3 regions of the Vibrio sp. 11986-1-5 genome follow, and region 2 is predicted to be linked to each of the others. Evidence: predicted binding sites of a transcription regulator. Region 2 holds the regulator's gene; each other region holds the start of a gene.
What was found. The regulator MetJ, encoded in region 2, represses methionine synthesis genes. The targets are predictions, from matches to a motif close to TTAGACNTNTANANGTCTAA.

Region 1 (3,202 bases), on a different contig from region 2:
GGCTCGGTAGGGAGAAAGGGATATTAAAGTATTCTGAAGCAAGCTCAATACAGCGTTGTATTTGCTGCAGGGCACGGTCATGCAATTCAAAATCGATCAAAGGACCTCCAATAAAAAACCTCAGACGGATCTGAGGTTTATCCAATTATGGCTTACTACTCTTTAGAGAGTAAGCCATTTCGGCTATCAATGACTATTTTAAACCCGCAAAGTCACGCAATAGTGCGGCTTTATCAGTAGCTTCCCAAGGAAACTCTTCACGGCCAAAATGACCATACGCGGCAGTCTTCTTGTAGATAGGCTGTAGTAAGCTGAGCATTTCTTGTAAGCCATATGGGCGTAAATCGAAGAACTGGCGTACGGCTGCAATAATAATATCGTGTGATACTTTTTCGCTACCGAAAGTTTCCACCATGATAGACGTTGGATCAGCGACACCAATGGCGTAAGACAGTTGGATTTCACAGCGATCAGCAAGGCCAGCAGCCACAATGTTTTTAGCAACATAGCGCGCTGCATAAGCAGCAGAGCGGTCAACTTTTGATGGATCTTTACCAGAGAAAGCACCACCACCATGACGTGCTGCGCCGCCGTAGGTATCGACGATAATTTTACGACCCGTTAAGCCACAGTCACCCATTGGACCACCAATCACGAAACGACCAGTTGGGTTAATGAAGTATTTGGTGTCTTTGGTTAGCCATTCAGCAGGTAACACTGGCTTGATAATTTCTTCCATCACTCCTTCGCGCAGATCCGCGGTAGAGACGGAATCACAATGCTGAGTAGACAGTACCACAGCATCAATACCAACGATCTTACCTTGGTCATATTGGAAAGTGACCTGAGATTTTGCATCCGGACGCAACCAAGCTAGGCTACCATTTTTACGCACTTCAGCTTGACGCTGCATTAAACGGTGTGCATAGGTAATGGGTGCGGGCATCAGGACTTCGGTTTCGTTACAAGCGTAACCAAACATAATGCCTTGGTCACCAGCGCCTTGATCTTTAGGATCGGCTTTATCAACGCCTTGGTTGATATCTGGCGACTGTTTACCAATGGTATTGAGTACCGCACACGAGTTGGCATCAAAGCCCATCTCAGAGTTAACATAACCAATTTCACGTACCGTTTGGCGAGTCAATTCTTCAATATCAACCCAAGCTGAAGTGGTCACTTCACCACCAACCATCACCATGCCTGTTTTAACATAGGTTTCACAGGCAACACGGGCTTTTGGGTCTTGTTCTAAAATGGCATCAAGAACCGCGTCAGAGATTTGGTCGGCAATTTTATCAGGATGACCTTCTGATACAGATTCAGAAGTAAACAAATGTTTAGCCATGATAGCTCCAATTTTCATATGAGTAGCGACCCGTTATTCGATAAACGCGTCGGCAAAATTGTTCAATATGTAGGCGTTTCTACATCTAGACGTCTATTCTAGTTTTCAATGCTCAAATTACAAGCTCTTTTTTAGTTTATCTCATGGCCAAACGTTTGCTTGATTTTGTGATGTTTTTATAATTACGATGAAAATTTATGTAACCGATTACAAAAATCAGCCCAAGAGGCAGTAAAAGGTTTGCAGAGGCCAAGGGGCTTTGCGACAATATTGAACACTTTTTCTATACCCTTCCCACTTTAAGTTGTCGCGGTCAGTGACTTGGTTTTCCTTCTATCCAGAGCAGGGTTGCTATTGATAGGGACGAAAACACTTATCGCTCATCTGTCAATTGGGGATCGCTTTTTATTTCATCGCTTTTTAGGAGCTGATATGTCTTCGCGTAAACAACTGGCTAACGCAATCCGTGCGTTAAGCATGGATGGTGTTCAACAAGCTAACTCTGGACATCCGGGAGCCCCAATGGGCATGGCGGATATCGCTGAAGTGCTGTGGCGCTCACATCTCAATCACAACCCACAAAATCCACAATGGGCTGATCGTGACCGTTTTGTTTTGTCGAACGGTCATGGCTCAATGTTGATTTATTCACTGTTACATCTAAGTGGTTATGAGTTATCGATTGATGATCTGAAAAACTTTCGTCAGTTGCATTCAAAAACCCCAGGTCATCCAGAATACGGTTACGCGCCAGGTATTGAAACAACGACGGGTCCATTAGGCCAAGGCATTACTAACGCGGTAGGGATGGCAATTGCCGAGAAAGCGCTTGCGGCGCAGTTCAATAAACCCGGCCACGACATCGTTGATCACTTTACTTATGTGTTTATGGGCGACGGCTGTTTGATGGAAGGTATCTCGCACGAAGCCTGTTCACTGGCGGGTACATTGGGTCTTGGCAAGCTGATTGCGTTCTGGGATGACAACGGCATCTCGATTGACGGCCACGTTGAAGGCTGGTTCTCAGACGACACACCAAAACGTTTTGAAGCTTACGGTTGGCATGTGATCCCAGCGGTTGATGGTCACGATGCAGACGCGATCAACGCGGCGATTGAAGCGGCCAAAGCAGAAACCTCTCGCCCGACGTTGATTTGTACTAAAACCATCATTGGTTTTGGCTCACCCAATAAAGCGGGTTCTCATGATTGCCACGGCGCACCATTAGGCCACGATGAGATTAAAGCAGCTCGTGAATTCCTTGGTTGGGAGCACGGTCCATTTGAAATTCCGGCTGATATTTACGCTCAGTGGGATGCAAAAGAAGCGGGCCAAGCTAAAGAAGCGGCTTGGGATGAGAAATTCGCCGCTTATGCCGCTGAGTACCCAGCTGAAGCAGCTGAATACAAACGCCGCGTAGCAGGCGAATTGCCAGCGAATTGGGAAGCAGCCACCAGCGAAATTATCGCCAATCTGCAAGCGAACCCGGCCAACATTGCGTCACGTAAAGCGTCGCAAAATGCTCTTGAAGCGTTCGGTAAATTATTACCAGAATTTATGGGCGGCTCTGCAGACCTAGCTCCATCAAACCTGACCATGTGGTCTGGCTCAAAATCACTCACTGCTGAAGATTTCTCTGGCAACTATATCCATTACGGCGTACGCGAATTTGGTATGACCGCCATTATGAACGGTATCGCATTGCACGGTGGCTTTGTCCCTTACGGCGCGACCTTCTTAATGTTTATGGAATACGCGCGTAACGCAATGCGTATGGCGGCGCTGATGAAGATCCAAAACATTCAGGTTTACACTCATGACTCGATTGGTTTGGGTGAAGATGGTCCGACTCAC
Region 2 (3,202 bases):
CGATATCGAAGTCAAACATCGTACTATCGATGAGTTTGTCGATACCGTTGCCAACATCGCCGATACCTTTGGCGGGATCAATTTAGAAGATATTAAAGCGCCAGATTGCTTTGAAATTGAACGCCGTCTCATCGAGCGCTGTGATATTCCTGTCTTCCATGATGATCAACACGGCACCGCGATTGTGACCGCCGCTGGAATGCTCAACGCGATTGAACTGCAAGGCAAACAACTCAATGAATGTATTATTGTTTGTCTGGGTGCGGGCGCTGCAGCAGTCGCTTGTATGGAACTATTGATTAAATGCGGTGCGATGCGTGAAAAAATTTACATGCTGGATCGTAAAGGCGTCATCCATACCCGCCGTGACGATTTAAACGAATATAAACAATTATTTGCCAACAATACCGATAAGCGCACTTTGGAAGATGTGATTGCCGGCGCCGATTTGTTCCTCGGGGTTTCTGGCCCGAATTTATTGCCACCAGAAGCCCTAGCATTGATGGCTGATAAACCCGTCGTCTTTGCTTGCTCCAACCCCGATCCAGAAATCAAACCTGAGTTAGCTCATCAGGTGAGAAACGATTTAATCCTCGGTACTGGGCGCAGCGATTACCCCAACCAAGTGAATAATGTGCTGTGTTTCCCATTTATTTTCCGTGGTGCATTGGATGTTCGCGCCAGCGAAATTAATGATCAAATGAAACGTGCTGCTGTCGATGCCATTCGTCAATTAGCGAAAGAGCCGATCCCAAGCGAAGTACTCAAAGCCGCTGGGGTAGAAAAGCTTAGCTATGGCGCTGATTATATTATTCCAAAACCAATGGACCCACGCTTACTACCACGAGTCGCCAAAGCGGTCGCTCAAGCCGCCGTCGAGTCCGGCGTGGCGCGTATCGACATGCCAGAAAATTATATGGCAGAAAATTGTCGTTAAGGTGACCTTATAGCGACCCTCGATCTAAAAAAACCTAGCGTAGCTAGGTTTTTTTGTCGACATCATTCAATCATCGTACGCTTCAAACTCAATACCCATTGCGGTCATCAAAGCTTTAGCTTCGCTTGGAATATCATCAGGCCTATCTTTACGTAAATCTTCATCAGTCGGTAACGGCTGTCCCGTATACGCATGCAAAAAAGCTTCACACAATAATTCACTGTTAGTGGCGTGACGTAAATTGTTGATTTGTCGGCGAGTTCGTTCATCAGTAAGCACTTTGAGTACCTTCAACGGAATGGATACCGTGATTTTTTTTACCTGCTCACTCTTTTTACCATGCTCCGCGTAGGGGCTAATATAATCGCCATTCCAGTCTGCCATTGCGCACCTTCGTTGTGTGAATTTGAGTCTACTAATCAAAGTCCCTAATTTTAGCGGGATTTACTGCCATAAGCAAAGACATATAGACATCTAGATGTGTTGACGTCTTCTTTTTTGATCAGTAAAGTGTGACTCTAGTGACGACGAGATCCTCCCTCTTCCGTTAGCCCATTTATTGTAGATTCAGAAAGGAAGCCACTATGACCACTCGCCAACCTGCCACCATTGCCGTTCGCACAGGAATAGAATCGGACAGCCAATACCATGCGGTGGTACCACCGATCTATCTATCGACTAACTTTGGCTTTCCAGCCTTTGGTGAAGTGCCTACCTATGATTACACCCGCTCAGGCAATCCAAACCGTAGCTTACTGGAACAAACCCTAGCGGATCTCGAAGGGGGACAAGCGGCGATTGTCACCAACTGTGGAACCTCGGCTATCAATCTGTGGATTTCGACCTTTTTGTCTCCTCAAGAGTGGATTGTCGCTCCTCATGATTGTTATGGCGGCACCTATCGACTGCTCAATTCACGAGCGAAAAAAGGCGATTTTAAAGTCTTGTTTATCGATCAATCGGATCCGACTGCGGTCAGTGAGGCGCTGGCGCTAAAACCCAAACTGCTGCTGATAGAAACCCCTTCCAACCCTTTAGTTCGAGTGGTCGATATTCAGCAGCTCTGCCAACAAGCCAAGGCAACTAATACATTGGTGGCAGTAGACAATACGTTTTTAACTCCCATTTACCAGCAACCTATCGCCTTAGGGGCGGATTTTGTCATTCACTCCACCACCAAGTATCTCAATGGGCATTCTGATGTGATTGGTGGCGTTATCATCAGCCGAACAGCCGAGCATGGCGAACTATTAGCGTGGTGGGGAAATTGCCTTGGTTCGACTGGCACCCCGTTTGATAGTTATATGACTTTGCGCGGCTTACGCACTTTATCGGCCCGAATGCGCGTTCACGAAGAGAGTGCACAACAAGTACTCGCTTACCTACAAACTCAACCACTGGTTGGACAAATTTATCACCCGAGCTTGGTCAGCCATCCCGGCCATGAGATTGCTAAACAACAGCAAAGTGGCTTTGGTGCCATGCTCAGTTTTGAGTTTGCAGGTACCTTTGAACAACTCAAACACTTTGTCGGTGCATTAGGTCTGTTTTCTTTAGCGGAATCTTTAGGCGGGGTGGAAAGCTTAATTTGCCATCCCGCCTCGATGACGCATCGGGCTATGGGGGAGATTGCCCTTGCCGAAGCTGGCGTCGGCCAACAACTGCTGCGCCTCTCTGTCGGATTGGAGGCCGCTAGCGATCTGATTGCCGACCTTGAACAAGCCTTTAAGCAAGCACAGGAAAAAAATTAATGAAGCAGCAATTACATAAATTTGGCGGTAGTAGCCTAGCCGATCGTGATTGCTACCTAAACGTGGTGGATATTTTACAGCAGTATTCGCAGCATCATGATCTAGTGGTCGTCTCTGCCGCTGGCAAAACCACCAATCAATTAATTGATTTTGTCAGTCACCTTGAAAAAGATGCCCTGACTGCACATCAACAACTGCAAGCCATTCGCCAATATCAAACGCAGTTAATTGACGAATTATTGAATGGCGATATCGCCAATCATCTTATGACTCAGCTCAATCAGGAGTGCTCTCAACTGGCCGCGCTCACCGCTCCATTGAACTACGCTCAGCAATCCGCGGTACTGGCGCATGGTGAGGTATGGTCGGCGCGCTTATTGGTAGCACTACTCAATCAGCAACAATTACCCGCTATTGCGCAAGATGCCCGTGCTTTCTTACGCGCCGAAACCGGACCACAACCCGAGGTTGATCGCGCTCGCTCCGCTCCTTTACTTAAAGCGATTCTCGCCCA
Region 3 (3,202 bases), on a different contig from region 2:
ACCCGCGACTGCCACCATATAAATCGTTTGCCAAGTGGCGCTGAGTAGTAAATCACCATTAAAAGCGATCCAGTCGATAATCGTATTAAAGGACATAACCAAGCACCTCAACTTTTACATTATTGTCGCGAAGATAATCTATCGCCGCCGCATCATTGTCATCATCACCGAAAATTTCCGCGACCATCATGCCAAATTTCACGCCGCCAGCGTAATCGAGATCAGAGCTTAAGATACTGACATCAATATTAAATTTACGGGCGATTTGCGACATTAAGGGCGCGTCAACAGTCGCTCCAGTGAATTCCAAGCGCACTAACGGATAGCTCCCAGCCACGCGAGTCGGTTGTAAGCGAGCTTGATAATCTTCAGGAATAGAAAGATCTAACGTTGAGCGAATAAATTGATGCGCTAATTCGGTTTTAGGATGAGCAAAAATATCGCCTACCGTGCCTTTTTCCACCAATTCACCATCACCGATGATCGCCACTTGATGGCAAATGCTTTTCACCACATCCATTTCATGGGTGATGAGCAAAATAGTAATATTCAGTTTGCGGTTAATTTCTTTTAACAGCTCTAAAATTGACTGAGTTGTGGCCGGGTCAAGAGCACTGGTGGCTTCATCACATAGCAGTACCTTTGGCTCACAGGCCAGCGCGCGAGCAATTGCTACTCGCTGTTTCTGGCCGCCACTTAAATTGGCAGGATAGGTATGCCGTTTATCCGCTAAACCGACCAAGGTTAATAGCTCGCTAACTTTGTGCTCAATATGCTCATGGGTATGATTAGCCAGCTCTAACGGTAGTGCAATATTATCAAACACGGTCCGGGATGAAAGCAGATTAAAGTGCTGGAAAATCATCCCAATATTGCGTCTGGCTTGGCCTAATTGCTGGTTCGTTAACTGAGTTAAATCAATTCCATCAACAATCACACGTCCACTGGTTGGTTTTTCTAATAGGTTAACGCAACGAATGAGGGTACTTTTCCCTGCTCCCGATGCGCCGATGACACCAAAAATCGTTCCTTGGCTAATCTCTAGATCAATGTTCTTCAAAGCGTGAATAGCTTTATCACCCTGATGAAAGACTTTATTAACTTGATGAAGTTGAATCATAAACGAAACCTGTATCGAGATAGGCGCATACACCTGAACTGTCCTTTGATTTGATGCTATGAGTTCTCGCTTTTTAAGTCAATAGATATTTTTACGTCTAGACGTCTAAATTGCTATAAAGTAAAAGTAATCAGTCTAACGACTCATTAAGGAAGGAATAGGTGAAGTGCTGACGCTAGTGGCAGCGATGCAATGCGTTTGCGTGTAGCATCTTGAGTATAGTTGAGTATAATTCTTAGCAAAGACATCCTAAGAGAGCAAGATTTTGGCAAAACCAGCTGTGTTTTTGGATCGTGACGGCGTGATCAATGCCGATCATGGTTATGTGCATGATGAGCACGATTTTCATTTCATTGATGGCGTGTTTACAGCGACAAAGCAATTAAAAGCGATGGGCTACTTATTGGTATTAGTGACTAATCAATCAGGTATTGCGCGTGGATTATTTAGCGAAGATCGCTTTCTCTCTTTAACGCAATGGATGGATTGGAATTTTGTCGATCATGGTGTTGAGTTAGATGGTATCTATTATTGCCCACATCATCCAGAACATGGCGTTGAGCCGTATCGTCAAGAGTGTGATTGTCGTAAGCCTAAGCCAGGCATGTTTATCTCTGCACGCGATTTTCTAAAAATAGACATGGCTAACTCGGTGATGATTGGTGATAAGGCCGAAGATATGATGGCGGCACAAGCTGCAGAAGTAGGACAAAAAATTTTAGTGCGTACAGGTAAACCTATTACCCCTCAAGGTGAAGCCTTAGCTGATGCTGTACTAAACAGCATTGCTGATGTGCCAGCCTATTTAGCGTCTCAATTATCGGTGGCAAAAGGTTAATGGCTAAAAAACTGACCATAACTGACATCGCTCGCCTTTCTGGAGTCGGTAAATCGACAGTCTCTCGGGTATTAACCAATGATCCGAAAGTGAAACCTGAAACTCGACAACGAGTCGAGCAAGTGATTGCTGAGTCCGGTTACGTGCCTTCCAAGTCCGCCCAGTTGATGCGTGGCGGTAGTCAAAAAGTGATTGGAGTGATCATTTCCCGCTTAGATTCACCATCAGAAAATCGTTCGATCAGTAGCATGTTACAGGTACTGTATGCGCATGGTTATGACGTGGTGATCATGGAGAGCCAATTCAACCGCGATAAAACCCGTGAACATCTGAAAGTGTTGGCTAAGCGCAATGTTGATGGTGTGATTGTCTTTGGTTTTACTGATATCGATTTAGCGTCACTCGCAGAGTGGCAAGATAAAGCAGTGTTGGTTGCGATGGATCATGATTCCATTTCTTCGATTAATTACGACCATCAAGCTTTAATTGAAGCAGCGTTAACTCATCTGCAACAAAAAGGGCTCACTCAGATAGCTTTTATAGGGGTCAATCCTCGAGATAAAACCACGGGTTTAATGCGCCTACAGGCTTATCTTGATTGGTGTCAGCGGCACGATATTGAGCCTATTTTCCAAACCGGTGAACTGCATCATGAAAGTGCCTACCAGTTGGTTGATAAGGTGTTAACTCCCCATACTGAGGCGATTGTCTGTGCCAGTGACACTTTGGCATTAGGCGTCATTAAGCGCTTACAAGAGCAGCAGCGTGATGACATCGTTGTAACGGGTGTCGGTGGTAACGAGCTGCTGTCTTTTTTATTTCCTAATATCTATAGCGTTGATCCGGGTTATCGTCAGGCTGGTAAGCAAGCCGCAGAGCTACTCATTAAACAATTATCTGGTGAGTTAACAGAACCGGTGCATTTAACTCAAACCCCGGCTTATTTCAGATAACGCTATGAGCGTCGGTTTTTTAGGTGTCCTGAAAACTCTTCATTATTATCAGTGGGTTATTCTTCATTTGTCGTTAACTCTGTATGGCAGAGTTAACGTGTTTTATCCCCACTTTCTTTTAACGCGACGACCTTCGTTAATCTAGCGACCACGGCAAATTCTTTAGGCGTTGCGTGTCTCTTTTACTATTGATGATTCGATTGTTTGTGATCCCTTTCAATTAATGGGATTGTTCCCATTTGATGTTTTAATTTATTGTGCCAATATTCAATCAGATTTTGGGATTGTTCC

Region 1: the regulator MetJ is predicted to act here: its motif matches at 1,426-1,445, upstream of metK (methionine adenosyltransferase).
Region 3: the regulator MetJ is predicted to act here: its motif matches at 1,210-1,229, upstream of metN (methionine ABC transporter ATP-binding protein MetN).

Annotation. Positions count from the first base shown of each region.
Region 1 is NZ_CAWNVW010000002.1:31,101-34,302, reverse strand. Features, by position in the region: gene AACS00_RS00720 (SprT family zinc-dependent metalloprotease) at 1-100, opposite strand, end outside; gene metK (methionine adenosyltransferase) at 194-1,348, opposite strand; gene tkt (transketolase) at 1,781-3,202, shown strand, end outside.
Region 2 is NZ_CAWNVW010000051.1:159,721-162,922, forward strand. Features, by position in the region: gene AACS00_RS13770 (malic enzyme-like NAD(P)-binding protein) at 1-937, shown strand, start outside; gene metJ (met regulon transcriptional regulator MetJ) at 1,004-1,321, opposite strand; gene AACS00_RS13780 (O-succinylhomoserine (thiol)-lyase) at 1,522-2,688, shown strand; gene AACS00_RS13785 (bifunctional aspartate kinase/homoserine dehydrogenase II) at 2,688-3,202, shown strand, end outside.
Region 3 is NZ_CAWNVW010000001.1:45,271-48,472, reverse strand. Features, by position in the region: gene AACS00_RS00225 (methionine ABC transporter permease) at 1-96, opposite strand, end outside; gene metN (methionine ABC transporter ATP-binding protein MetN) at 86-1,120, opposite strand; gene gmhB (D-glycero-beta-D-manno-heptose 1,7-bisphosphate 7-phosphatase) at 1,386-1,958, shown strand; gene treR (trehalose operon repressor TreR) at 1,958-2,911, shown strand.